Regions from separate parts of the Bacillus marinisedimentorum genome, predicted to be linked through region 1. Evidence: predicted binding sites of a transcription regulator. Region 1 holds the regulator's gene; each other region holds the start of a gene.

Evidence for each region. The regulator LexA, encoded in region 1, represses DNA repair genes until DNA is damaged. The targets are predictions, from matches to a motif close to CGAACATATGTTCG.
Region 2: the regulator LexA is predicted to act here: its motif matches at 1,709-1,722, upstream of ruvA (Holliday junction branch migration protein RuvA).
Region 3: the regulator LexA is predicted to act here: its motif matches at 1,473-1,486, upstream of uvrB (excinuclease ABC subunit UvrB).
Region 4: the regulator LexA is predicted to act here: its motif matches at 1,288-1,301, upstream of A4U59_RS03950 (YhjD family protein).

What each region holds. Positions count from the first base shown of each region.
Region 1 is NZ_LWBL02000030.1:126,573-129,763, forward strand. Features, by position in the region: gene glnA (type I glutamate--ammonia ligase) at 1-1,097, shown strand, start outside; gene lexA (transcriptional repressor LexA) at 1,238-1,864, opposite strand; gene yneA (cell division suppressor protein YneA) at 2,023-2,301, shown strand; gene A4U59_RS09760 (YneB family resolvase-like protein) at 2,434-3,096, shown strand; gene A4U59_RS09765 (DUF896 domain-containing protein) at 3,167-3,191, shown strand, end outside.
Region 2 is NZ_LWBL02000039.1:21,877-25,067, reverse strand. Features, by position in the region: gene A4U59_RS11195 (YebC/PmpR family DNA-binding transcriptional regulator) at 1-626, shown strand, start outside; gene A4U59_RS11190 (intercompartmental signaling factor BofC) at 756-1,328, shown strand; gene ruvA (Holliday junction branch migration protein RuvA) at 1,789-2,400, shown strand; gene ruvB (Holliday junction branch migration DNA helicase RuvB) at 2,454-3,191, shown strand, end outside.
Region 3 is NZ_LWBL02000008.1:46,490-49,680, reverse strand. Features, by position in the region: gene A4U59_RS01945 (SH3 domain-containing protein) at 1-714, shown strand, start outside; gene uvrB (excinuclease ABC subunit UvrB) at 1,565-3,191, shown strand, end outside.
Region 4 is NZ_LWBL02000013.1:83,114-86,304, reverse strand. Features, by position in the region: gene A4U59_RS03955 (M3 family oligoendopeptidase) at 1-821, shown strand, start outside; gene A4U59_RS03950 (YhjD family protein) at 879-1,265, opposite strand; gene A4U59_RS03945 (winged helix-turn-helix transcriptional regulator) at 1,461-1,772, opposite strand; gene A4U59_RS03940 (TVP38/TMEM64 family protein) at 2,020-2,646, shown strand; gene lepB (signal peptidase I) at 2,758-3,191, shown strand, end outside.

The DNA of each region.
Region 1 (3,191 bases):
TCCCGTGGACATCTGAGAAAGGAAAAGTGGCCCGCCTGATCTGTGATATTTACAATCCGGACGGCACTCCGTTTGAAGGAGACCCGCGCGGCATTCTCAAGCGCATGCTCAAAGAAATGGAAGAGCTCGGCTTCACCGACTTCAACATTGGACCTGAACCGGAGTTCTTCCTGTTTAAAAATGATGAAAACGGTGAACCGACCCTCGAACTGAACGATAAAGGCGGATATTTTGACCTTGCACCGACCGACCTCGGCGAAAACTGCCGTCGTGATATCGTCCTTGAACTCGAGGATATGGGTTTTGAAATTGAAGCATCACACCATGAAGTTGCACCCGGCCAGCATGAGATCGACTTTAAATACGCTTCTGCTTTGCGGGCCTGTGATGACATCCAGACATTCAAACTGGCTGTGAAAACAATCGCACGGAAACACGGCCTTCATGCAACCTTCATGCCGAAACCGCTCTTTGGCGTCAATGGATCTGGAATGCATGCGAACATGTCCCTGTTCAGGAATGGCGAAAACGCGTTCTATGATACTGAAGGAGACTTGCAGCTCAGCGATACGGCCCGTCATTTCGTAGCCGGTATCCTCAAGCACGCTGAATCCTTTACCGCGATCACTAACCCGACGGTAAATTCCTATAAGCGTCTTGTTCCCGGGTATGAAGCGCCTTGTTATGTTGCCTGGTCTTCAAAAAACAGAAGCCCGCTTGTCCGTGTACCTGCTTCACGCGGCCTTTCGACCCGGATTGAAGTCCGCAGTGTCGATCCGGCAGCGAACCCTTACCTGGCTATGGCGGTCATGCTTGCGGCTGGACTTGACGGCATCAAAAACAATATGTCCGCGCCGTCTCCTGTCGACCGCAACATTTATGTGATGAACAAAGATGAACGAATGAGCATCGGAATCAACGATCTTCCTTCCACACTGAAAGAAGCACTTGAGCTGCTGAAAAAAGATGAAGTACTGATGACAGCACTCGGCAAACATGCATCGGAACACTTTATCGAAGCTAAAGAAATTGAGTGGGATATGTTCCGGACCCAGGTTCACCCTTGGGAACGTGAACAATACTTTACAACATATTAAGACAGAAACAAAGCCTCCCGGAGACGGGGGGCTTTTTAAATATCCTCAAAAAAAAACAGCCGGCAGTGTGACCGGCTGTTTCATATTCCTATAGTAAAGATGGCGGTTTGCGGGATGACAGCAAAAACAGCATCCGCTGCTTAATGAACCATCCTGTAGACGCCGACCACTTTTCCGAGGATGCTTACATTCCGGAGGATGATCGGATCCATTGTGGAATTTTCAGGCTGGAGGCGGACATAGTCCTTTTCTTTAAAGAAACGTTTTACAGTAGCTTCGTTCTCATCCGTCATGGCGACAACGATATCACCGTTGTTCGCGGTGCTTTGCTGGCGGACGATGACCATGTCTCCGTCATAAATGCCCGCTTCAATCATACTGTCTCCGACGATATTTAGGATATAAACATTTTCATCCGCCGCTGCGACAAACCGCTCAGGCAAAGGCATATATTCTTCCACGTTTTCGATTGCTGAAATTGGCTGCCCGGCAGTTACCTTACCGATAACAGGAACATTGACTGTCCGGCTGACAGGGATGTCCTGGGCGGACTGGGTGCCAAGGACTTCGATTGCCCGAGGCTTAGTGGGATCCCTCCTGATCAGGCCCTTCTTTTCAAGCCGTGCCAGATGTCCGTGTACAGTAGAACTTGAAGCAAGCCCGACTGCTTCGCCGATCTCCCTGACGGAAGGGGGATAGCCTTTTTGATGGACTTCTTCTTTAATGAAATTCAGGATTTCCTCCTGGCGTTTTGAGAGTTTTGTCATTTTGTGCACCCCGTTCGTTTCCTTTTCTTACCGTAAGTATACCATGTCCCTGTCCAGCATACAAACATAAGTTCGAAAAACCGTTGACGGAAACATTTGTTCCCTTTATAATGAACTCAACAAAAGCGAACGTATATTCTTGGGGAGGGAATAGAAAGATGCAAAGCAAAATCGATATGACATTTGTCGCTGCATTTATTTTCATGATCCTGTTTACAACAGCTACAGTGGTGATGGCAGCGCCGCTTGACAGGGAAGATTACATAAAAGTAACGATAGAAAAGGGAGATACACTCTGGGGGCTTGCTGAGGAATACCACGACCATCATGTTTACACTGCTGAGGAATTCATCGGCTGGGTCACTGACCATAACGACGTGGAACGGTCCGCTATTTATCCAGGACAGAAAATTCTCATTCCGGTCGAAAAAGACTGAGGCGGCACCGGCAATCCAGAGTGCAATAAAGAAATAGAGTTACACATATGCGGAAGGGACAACGTTTATGAATTATGACAGATGGGCTTTTGGACACCCTCATAAAATAAAAGAACATACAGGTGATCAAACATGAATGCAGTCCTTTACTGCAGAGTCAGTACTGATAAAAATACACAGGAGACTTCAATCGCCAGGCAAAATGAAGAGTTAACGAAGCTTGCCGGTGAACTGGACATACACATAGTCGAAATGATAGAAGAGAAAAAAAGCGGTTATGAAATTGACCGCGATGGTGTATTCCGCTTTCTTGAGCTGTTTCAGACAGGGCAAGCGGATGCTTTGCTCATCCAGGATGAGACAAGGCTTGGCAGAGGGAATGCACGCATTGCTCTTCTGCATACGCTGCAAAAACTCGGCATCAAAATTCATACGATTTCCCATCAAGGTGAACTTAAACTGTCGGAAGCGGATTCTATGGTTCTTGATATTGTGAGCATCGTAGAAGAATATCAGCGTAAGCTCCATAATCTCAAAATCAAACGTGGTATGAAGCGGGCGGTTGCAAATGGATACAGGCCGCAGCAAAACTTGACCAGCAGGAATCACGGTCCGGGAAGGGAAAGGAAGGAAGTGCCGGTATCAGAAATTGTCAGGCTGCGGAACAATGGCCTGACCTTTGCTGAAATTGCTGCCACCCTGCGGGGGCTTGGTTTTGGCATCTCGAAGGCTACGGTCAACAGGCGCTATCAGGAATACATGGGGTCGATGGATGATGGGAATGCTGGGGAGTAGACTGTGAAAACCAAACATGATAAAATAAAAACCCTTAATGGGCTAATTATTATGTATAAGGAGTTTTTTGATGCTTTCACCTGAAAAAATAAACC
Region 2 (3,191 bases), on a different contig from region 1:
ATGGTGATCCGGAAACCAATCCGGCACTCCGACTTGCTGTTGATAAAGCGAAAGCGAATAACATGCCAAATGACAATATTGAGAGAGCAATTAAAAAAGCGACCGGGGGCCTTGACGGTGTGAACTACGAAGAATTCACATATGAAGGTTACGGGCCCGGAGGAGCAGCGGTTATGGTGAACGTTCTGACAGACAATAAAAACCGGACAGCAGCAGCGGTACGCCACGCTTTTTCAAAAAATGGGGGGAACCTCGGTGAAAATGGTTGTGTGTCCTACATGTTTGACCCTAAAGGTTACCTTGTTATTGAAAGGGATGGTCTTACTATCGGGGAAGATGACATGATGCTGCAAGTGATTGATGCCGGGGCCGAAGAAATTGAAACGACGGATGAAACGTTTGAAGTTTACACAGACTTCGAAAGTTTCGATAGGGTCAAAACAGTATTAAAAGAGAAAGGGTTTGAATTTTCGACCGCTGAAACGACGATGGTTCCCCAAACGTATACGCATGTTGCGGGTGGTGATGAGGAAAAGCTGTTAAAGCTGATCGATATGCTGGAAGAAGAGGAAGATGTACAGGATATCTATCACAATTTTGATATGAATGATGAAACACACCTCTGATGGATAAAGACTTCCATTTTTGTTCATACTATAATTGAGCAAAATGGAAGTCTTTTTACGATCAAGGCTGTATCCGGCTGAAGAGGTTTGTTTTGCCGGACCGAAAACCTGCCTGAAGAGGTGAGCCATATGAGGGCAAAAATGAATGGGTACTCAATCTTCCTGATCACACTTGCAGCAGTCATTCTGGTGCTGACTTTTGCAGAAAACGGGCCAGAGGGCGAAGTGAAAAGCCAGGATCCCGTTAAGGTATCCGGCACAGAAAATAGTGAAGCGTACGAAGTTTCCGGACCGCTGACTGTTACAGTCAAACTGCAGCGCATGTACCTTGATGGAGAAATCAGCGAAGAAGTTAAAAAGGAAACGATCCTTTCCATGGAAGATTTTTGGGCACAATACGAAGAATGGCAGCTCGTCGACCAGGATGAAAGCATGGTCGTTTTCCGGCAAAACATTGACGATATATCCCCGCTGCTGAAGGCAAACGGGTACTTCGGCCTCGCCGACAACGGCATTCTGACAATTTATGAAGGGCATCCGAAATCACAGAAGGCTATTCAAACCTTTTATCAAATTGATGTAGGGAAACTGGAGAGCAGACAGCAGCAAAAACTTTTGGAAGGCATACCGGTCCAGACTAAGGAAGAGTATGTCCATGTGATCGAGACGTTCAAACCTTATAAAATTTCACCTGAAAGCTAATCTCCGTGATTAGCTTTTTTCCCGTCCAGGAAAGTATAATTTGTCATCACAGCGGACAGGTTTATGCAGATTCGCCTCTGTCGCCGCCTGAAAGGCTCGCCGGCCGGCGAGTTTTTTTAATAAGGTAAGAAAGCATAAGTTTTTCAGGTAAGGTTAGTGTCCAGCTCCAGGCGCCAGCGGCTATCGCCATAAGCGGTGATCCCCTCCGGAAGGGAAAATCGCCTTCCTGCGGGTACCCCCGCTTATGCGTACGCCGCTAAGCGGGCGCCATGCGCTTTTCTTGTGTAAATGCCGTAAGGACACCCGGGTGTTCAGTGTATCACTTCAGTTCTTCCAACAGATGCTTCAAGTTTCCGCATTCTATGTTAAAATAAGTTAAGGAAATGCATGTTCGCATATGATGCAGAAAAACAATGGGTCACAGCGGACCGATTAATGTAAATGGGAGAGGAACACTACAGTGATTGAATTTGTTCATGGAAGAGTGGATTACATATCCCCTGAATATATCATTATCGACACAGGAGGGATCGGGTATCAGGTTTTTTGCCCGAATCCCTTTGTTTATCAAAAAAATGAAAACGAGCAAATTAAAATTTTCACCTATCATTATGTGAGGGAGGATGCCTCCACACTGTTTGGCTTCAAGACGAGAGATGAACGCTGGCTTTTTGAAAAATTGCTTAATGTGTCAGGGATCGGGCCAAAAGGAGGTCTTGCCATTCTTGCAACAGGCGAGGTTCAGCATGTCGTCCAAGCGATAGAGGATGAGAATGAAAAATATTTGACCAAATTCCCCGGTGTCGGTAAAAAGACTGCGAGACAGATTATTCTCGATCTGAAGGGCAAGCTCGGAGACTTGATGCCTGATTTGTTCCAGCCGGGAGAAGAAACAGCTGCCAACCAGAAGGAACTTCATCCGGAGCTCGATGAAGCAATGGCTGCCCTGGAAGCCCTCGGATATGCGGGAAGGGAAATCAAAAAAGTGATCCCGAAGCTTGAAAACGAGCGTCTTACAACGGAAGAATATATTAAAAAGGCACTTCAGCTCATGCTGAACAGCGGGAGGTGAACAGGGTGGAGGAACAGGATAGAGTCGTCTCCGGAGAATTGCATAATGAAGAAATGTCACTGGAGCAATCCCTCCGACCGCAATTGCTGGCACAGTATATCGGCCAGGAAAAAGTGAAAAATAACCTATCTGTGTTCATTGAAGCGGCAAAACTCAGGGAGGAAGCGCTTGACCACGTCCTATTGTATGGACCGCCGGGACTTGGTAAAACGACGCTTGCGGCGATCATCGCCAATGAAATGGGCGTCAATTTGCGCACCACAAGCGGGCCAGCGATAGAACGGCCCGGAGACCTTGCGGCTATTTTGACTGCATTGGAAGCGGGAGATGTGCTCTTTATCGATGAAATCCACAGGCTGCCCCGGTCAGTGGAAGAAGTGCTGTATCCGGCACTCGAGGATTTTTGCCTGGATATCGTCATCGGGAAAGGCCCCGGTGCCCGTTCAGTAAGGCTCGATCTGCCCCCTTTCACCCTTGTCGGTGCAACAACGAGGGCGGGGCTCCTGTCAGCTCCGCTCCGCGATCGCTTTGGCGTACTGAGCCGGCTCGAGTATTACCGTGCTGAAGATCTCACCGCAATTGTGAAGCGGACTGCAGATATTTTTGAGGTACATGTCGATCCCGAGTCAGCCGAAGAAATAGCACGCCGTTCAAGAGGAACACCACGGATTGCAAATCGCCTGCTGAGAAGGGTGCGTGATTTCGCCCAGGTGCGCGGGGATGGCAGAATTACAGCTCTCCTTGCCAATGATGCCCTTGAATTGCTCCAGGTTGACCGGTTAGGATTGGAC
Region 3 (3,191 bases), on a different contig from region 1:
GAAGAAAAAGCGGAGGATGTCAAAGGAGCTTCATCAGATAAAAAAGAAGAAGCTGCTGAAGAGCCGAAAAGTGCTGAGAACAGTGAGCCGATTGGAGTAAGAGTTCCATTTGACACGCAGGACGAAAGTGATCAGGATGCAGATCTCAAAGATGCGATCGGCAAGGTAAAAACCGCAGTGCAGGCAAAAGATACGGATGCCCTGCTCGAAATGGTCAGTGAGGATGTAACGTCTTCCTTCGGCAGCGACGGCGGAAAGGAAGCATTTATGGAGGAATGGCAGCTGGATGCTGCACCCGAAGGCTCACCTTTCTGGAATGAAGCAGCGGATATTCTGGAACTTGGCGGGGCGTTTGTGACGGAAGGCCGCGGGTCATTTTTGATGCCGTATGTGGCGGCAAGGTTCCCTGCTGAATATGATCCGGCGGTATACAGTGTTGTAAACGGAACGGATGTGAATTTGCGCAGTGAGCCGTCTGTTGACAGTGAAGTCATCCAGCCGCTTTCGAATGAGCTGGTGAAAATGGGCGATCCGATGGAAGAAACCTATGAAATGAACGGACGCCAATATCACTGGGTGCCGATCGAAACGACATACGGAACAACCGGGTACATGGTTGAAAAATTCGTCCGCAGCCCGATGGATTACCGGATGGAATTCAGCAAGATGGACGATGGGGCCTGGAAAGTCACTGCATTTGTGAAGGGTGATTAAACAACATGGAAAGAGGTTGGGACATAACTAAATAAGTCATGCTTAGAGACGAACAATATATTATTCAACGTAATACTGTTTACTAATAATCAGTTAAGCTGAAAAAACTTGCGCTGCAGACACTCGCTTTCCACGGGGAGGAAGCTGAGCCTACTCGGCTGCGCCTGCGGGTCTCAGCCTTTCCTCTATCCCCAGTAGGACTTTGAAAAAGCTTCTTTGAAATAACACCGCACGAAGAAAATGGGTTTTTATTTTCGAAGAGTCGAGTGTCCTCCGCTCCATTCCACTCGTTTTTAAAAATAGTATGCAACATCAAAAGATTTATTGAAGAGAGTAAATAAAGACCCGAACGGTCAGGTGAAAGATTCATGGAAATCTTTCTCCTGACCGTTCGGGTTTATCATTAGCTGAAATACTTATGTCCCAGCCTCTTTTTCTGTTTTTAGAGGGCAAGTATACTTCATCTTTTTAAAATCGCACCTGCCAATCAACCTTAACGCATGGAAGAAACTAGTATGTTTCGAAACTGTTCCCGGCAGGCTTTTCTATTCGAATGATGGTATCCTTATTTGCAAGTGTTCGGAATGCTGTTTTTTTGTCATGACTCGAATATATCGTGCGAGTCGCTGCACCCCGCGAATCCCTGCCAGACAGGTTTGAGTCCGGCGGTAATCGTGTATTCTATTGGTAGTGGACAGAACCGGAAATTTGAGGATAGATTGCCTGGCAATTGCCAGGCAATTCCCAGGCACTTTTATCGAATATCCGTTCGCCTTTATGTTATAATTGCGTTATGGTTTTTTAGGACGTATTCAGGAATGTGGTGCCATTATGGAATGGGGGATAGACATTGAAGGATCAATTTGAGATTGTGTCGGATTATCAACCGCAGGGAGATCAGCCGAAAGCCATTCGGCATCTTGTCGATGGCCTGAATAACGGGAAGCAGCACCAGACGCTGCTGGGAGCGACGGGTACCGGCAAGACGTTCACCGTTTCCAATGTGATCAAAGAGGTGAACCGTCCGACGATTGTGCTTGCCCATAACAAGACACTGGCCGGCCAGCTGTACAGCGAGTTTAAGGAGTATTTTCCAGACAATGCAGTTGAGTATTTTGTTTCCTACTATGATTACTACCAGCCGGAAGCTTATGTTCCGCAGACTGATACATTTATAGAAAAAGATGCCAGCATCAATGATGAAATCGATAAACTGCGGCACTCCGCCACATCGGCGCTGTTCGAGCGCCGGGACGTACTCATTGTAGCGAGTGTTTCCGCCATCTACGGCCTCGGTTCTCCGGAAGAGTACCGGGAGCTTGTGCTGTCTTTACGGGTCGGAATGGAAAAAGAACGCGACCAATTGCTGCGTGAACTGGTCGACATCCAGTATGTACGCAACGACATCGACTTTCAGCGCAATACGTTCCGGGTGCGGGGCGATGTTGTGGAAATCTTCCCGGCATCCCGTGACGAACATTGCATCCGTGTCGAGTTTTTTGGTGATGAAATCGACCGGATCCGTGAAGTCGACGCCCTTACAGGTGAAATCATGGGGGACCGGGAGCATGCTGCCATTTTCCCGGCTTCCCACTTCGTAACCCGCGAAGAAAAGATGAAAGTCGCGATTAAAAATATCGAAGCCGAGCTTGAAGAGAGACTTAAGGAATTGAAAGAGCAGGATAAGCTGCTTGAAGCGCAGCGGCTGGAGCAGCGGACCCGCTACGATCTTGAGATGATGAACGAAATGGGATTTTGCTCGGGCATCGAGAACTACTCGCGCCATCTCACATTACGGCCCCCTGGTTCAACGCCGTATACGCTGCTCGACTATTTTCCGGATGATTTCCTGATTGTTGTGGACGAGTCCCACGTCACGCTCCCGCAGATCAGGGGGATGTACAACGGGGACAGGGCCCGCAAGCAGGTGCTTGTCGATCATGGCTTCCGTCTGCCTTCGGCGCTGGACAACAGGCCCCTGACGTTTGAAGAGTTTGAGAAGCATATCAATCAAATCATTTACGTCTCGGCGACACCTGGCCCATATGAAGAGGAGCACGCGCCGGAAGTGATCGAGCAGATCATCCGCCCGACCGGATTGCTTGATCCGACCATCGATGTCCGTCCGATCGAAGGCCAAATCGATGACCTGCTTGGTGAAATCAATAAGCGGGTTGATAAAAATGAGCGTGTACTCGTCACGACGCTTACGAAAAAAATGTCCGAGGACCTGACAGATTATTTGAAGGAAATGGGCGTCAAGGTATCGTACTTGCATTCTGAAATCAAAACTCTTGAACGGATTGAGATCATCCGCGACCTGCGCCTCGGCAAATACGATGTCCTTGTCGGAATCAACCTGCTCAGGGAAGGGCTCGATATTCCGGAAGTGTCGCTTGTCACGATTCTCGATGCCGATAAGCAGGGTTTCCTCCGCAGTGAACGGTCATTGATCCAGACGATGGGACGGGCGGCCC
Region 4 (3,191 bases), on a different contig from region 1:
GCAGCATTATGATTTTTAAGCAGCTTGATCCCGCTTTTGCGCATCTGGTTGAAACGATGAGTGCGGAAGGCCTGCTTGATTTGGACAGCCGGAAAAACAAGTCCCCCGGCGGCTTTTGTTCAGAGCTTCCCCTTACCGGACTGTCGTTCATTTTTATGAATGCAGCCAATACCCATGATGATGTCGTCACATTTCTGCATGAAATGGGACATTGCATCCATAATGACATGAAGAAAGATATTGAATTAAACAAATACAGGGAGACACCAATGGAGTCTTCGGAGCTTGCCAGCATGGCAATGGAATTGTTCACAATGGATTACTGGGATATGTTTTACAGTACGGAAGAGGAACTGAAGCGCGCCAAGCGTGAGCAGCTTGAAGGCATTATCCGCTTTTTGCCGTGGGGTGTCACGATTGACCAGTTCCAGCATTGGATGTATGAAAATCCGGATCATTCAACAGATGAACGGAACAGCAAGTTTTTTGAGCTTGCCGGCAGCCTTTCGGCAAGTGCAGTCAATTGGGCCGGTTATGAAGAAGAGCTGCGGAATAGATGGCTGAGGCAGCTTCATATTTTTGAGGTTCCGTTTTATTATATTGAATATGTAATCGCCCAGCTCGGCGCTGTCCAGCTTTACAGGCTGTTCAAAGAGGACAAGGCGGCAGCACTTGCCGGCTACCGTAAAGCTTTATCGCTGGGTAATTCTGTTTCTCTGCAGGAAGTATACGAAGCTGCTGGAATCCGCTTTGATTTTACAGCCGGCATGGTGAAGGACCTTATGGCATTTATGCAGGAGGAACTGGCGGCACTTTCATAAAAATGATTGGATTGGCCGCTTTCACACCCCCGGCTGTCTGTTTGACAGCCGGGGGAATCAGTGTGAAGAGAGGTCTTTTTGTTTTGCGGTGCCGGCTGCCGATAAATAGGTGCGAAGGAGCTCCTCCACATTATTGCGGATCCGCGGATTGAAGTAGTTGTGCAATTCCTCGCGTCCATTGTATACAAATGTATAACTTGTGAAGGCTTCATCACGTTCCCCTTCAAACACTTTCCAATTGCGTTTCTGCATCTTGAATTTTATATCGCGTAAATCCTGGCTGGCACGGAGTATGGCGGTTTCAATCAGTTCCAGATAAGGCTTTTTCAGCTTGAACGGACTCACCTCAACTTGCCGCATATCCAAATTCAGCACTTTTACGACCATCGGCAAAAAAATGTACTGCTCAAATAGCTTCCGGTCCTCATCTGGAATATGAAGCATGTGCACCACTCTCCTTCTGACACGAACGTTTGTTTGGTATTATTATACGCAGGAAAAGGTCCTGTATGCAACCTGATTTCAATAGAGAAATTTTTACAGGTAAGACGGCTCCTTTTTCGCAGCAATATAAAAAGCGCATTCCTAAAGCGGGAATGCGCTGTTATTATGCCGTGTATCCATAAAAAATATTTGGGTTTACTGGACCCAGTCCTCTGCCCAGCTCTGGATTGCCGTCATCACCGGCTCCAGGGCTTTTCCCTTTTCAGTCAGCTGGTACTCTATCCGGACAGGCGTGTCGGGAAATACTTTTCGAACGATAATGCCTGATGCCTCCAGTTGTTTCAGACGATCGACTAGCATTTTGTCACTCATATTCGGTATATATTCAGATATATCTTTGAAGCGTTTTGGCGAATCGAGCAAAACATTGATGATCAGCCCGGTCCAGCGCCTCCCCAGTATTTCAAATGCCGTTTCAAATTTAGGACATAGCTGGATCTGCTGCATGAAACCACCCCCTGTATGGATCCCCGAAAACTTTTTTGCCGTTTACGTGAATCTCTAGTGCCTTTTCTCTAGTATAAAAAAAGTTTTGAAATGGAACATTATGTTTTTAAGTAAAGTTGTGATGAAAATAGGAATTTTTTTGTATGGTTGAAGATGTTCACAAGATGGGAATGTACAAAGTAATATAGTACACTTTAGGTAGACGGGGTATTTGACGAAGCATTTGATTTGCGAGGGGAAATGAACGATGGACTTTGACATTGAATGGATAAAAGAGTATTTCACAATTGAAAATATGATTGAGATGTTAGGTGAATATCGGGCGCTCGGTCCGCTTCCGGGAATATTGCTGCCTATGATCGAAGCTTTCCTGCCGATTTTTCCCCTCGTATTGTTTGTTATGGCCAACGCTGCGGCTTTCGGATTATGGAAAGGCTTCATCCTTTCATGGACCGGGGCGGTACTTGGTGCAACGCTCGTTTTTCTCATCATCCGCAAACTCGGACAGCAGCGGTTCTTCCGGTTCATCCGCAAACATCCGCAGGTCCAAAAACTGATGAACTGGGTTGAAAGGCATGGATTTGGCCCGCTGTTCCTGCTGCTGTGCTTCCCTTTTTCACCTTCTGCCATCATCAATGTCGTTGCAGGGTTATCGAGGATAAGCATCTATCAATTTTTATTGGCAGTTATGCTCGGAAAAGTGGTGATGATCTTCACTATTTCATATATTGGTTATGATATCATGTCGTGGATCCGGAACCCGGCCAAATCCATTATCATCCTCATTTCCATCACCTTGTTATGGCTGGTGGGCAAAAGGATTGAGAAAAGACTGCAAAGAAATGTGAAGTCCAGAGCCGATCACTCTTCCTGATCTTGTCAAAATTACAGCGCTTTTGTCATTTCTCGGGAAATAACCCGGGTAAATTGTCAGATAAATCTGTATACTGTTATACTTGGTCTAGGGAGTAAAATAGGGAAAAGGATGCTGGTTCATTTGAAAGAGAAGAACAAATTTTACTGGATAAGAACAATTGCACTGGCTATCATTGTGGCCTTCATCTTTCGAATGTACTTGTTTACAAGCTACATCGTTGAAGGCGAATCCATGTTCCCGACCCTTGAAGACGGCAATTTGCTCATTGTGAATAAAATAGAATATCACATTGATGAAATTGACCGGTTTGATGTCATCGTGTTCCATGCCAATGAAACAGATGATTATGTAAAAAGGGTCATCGGGCTTCCAGGCGATGAAATAGCCTATCGGGATGATGTTCTTTATGTAAATGGGGAGGCATACAAAGAACCTTATCTGAAGGAAAATAAAAAAGAGTTATTTTCCGGACAGTTGACCGGAAGCTTTACTCTTGAAGAATTGACGGGCTTTGAAAAAGTGCCGGAAGGCCATGTGTTTGT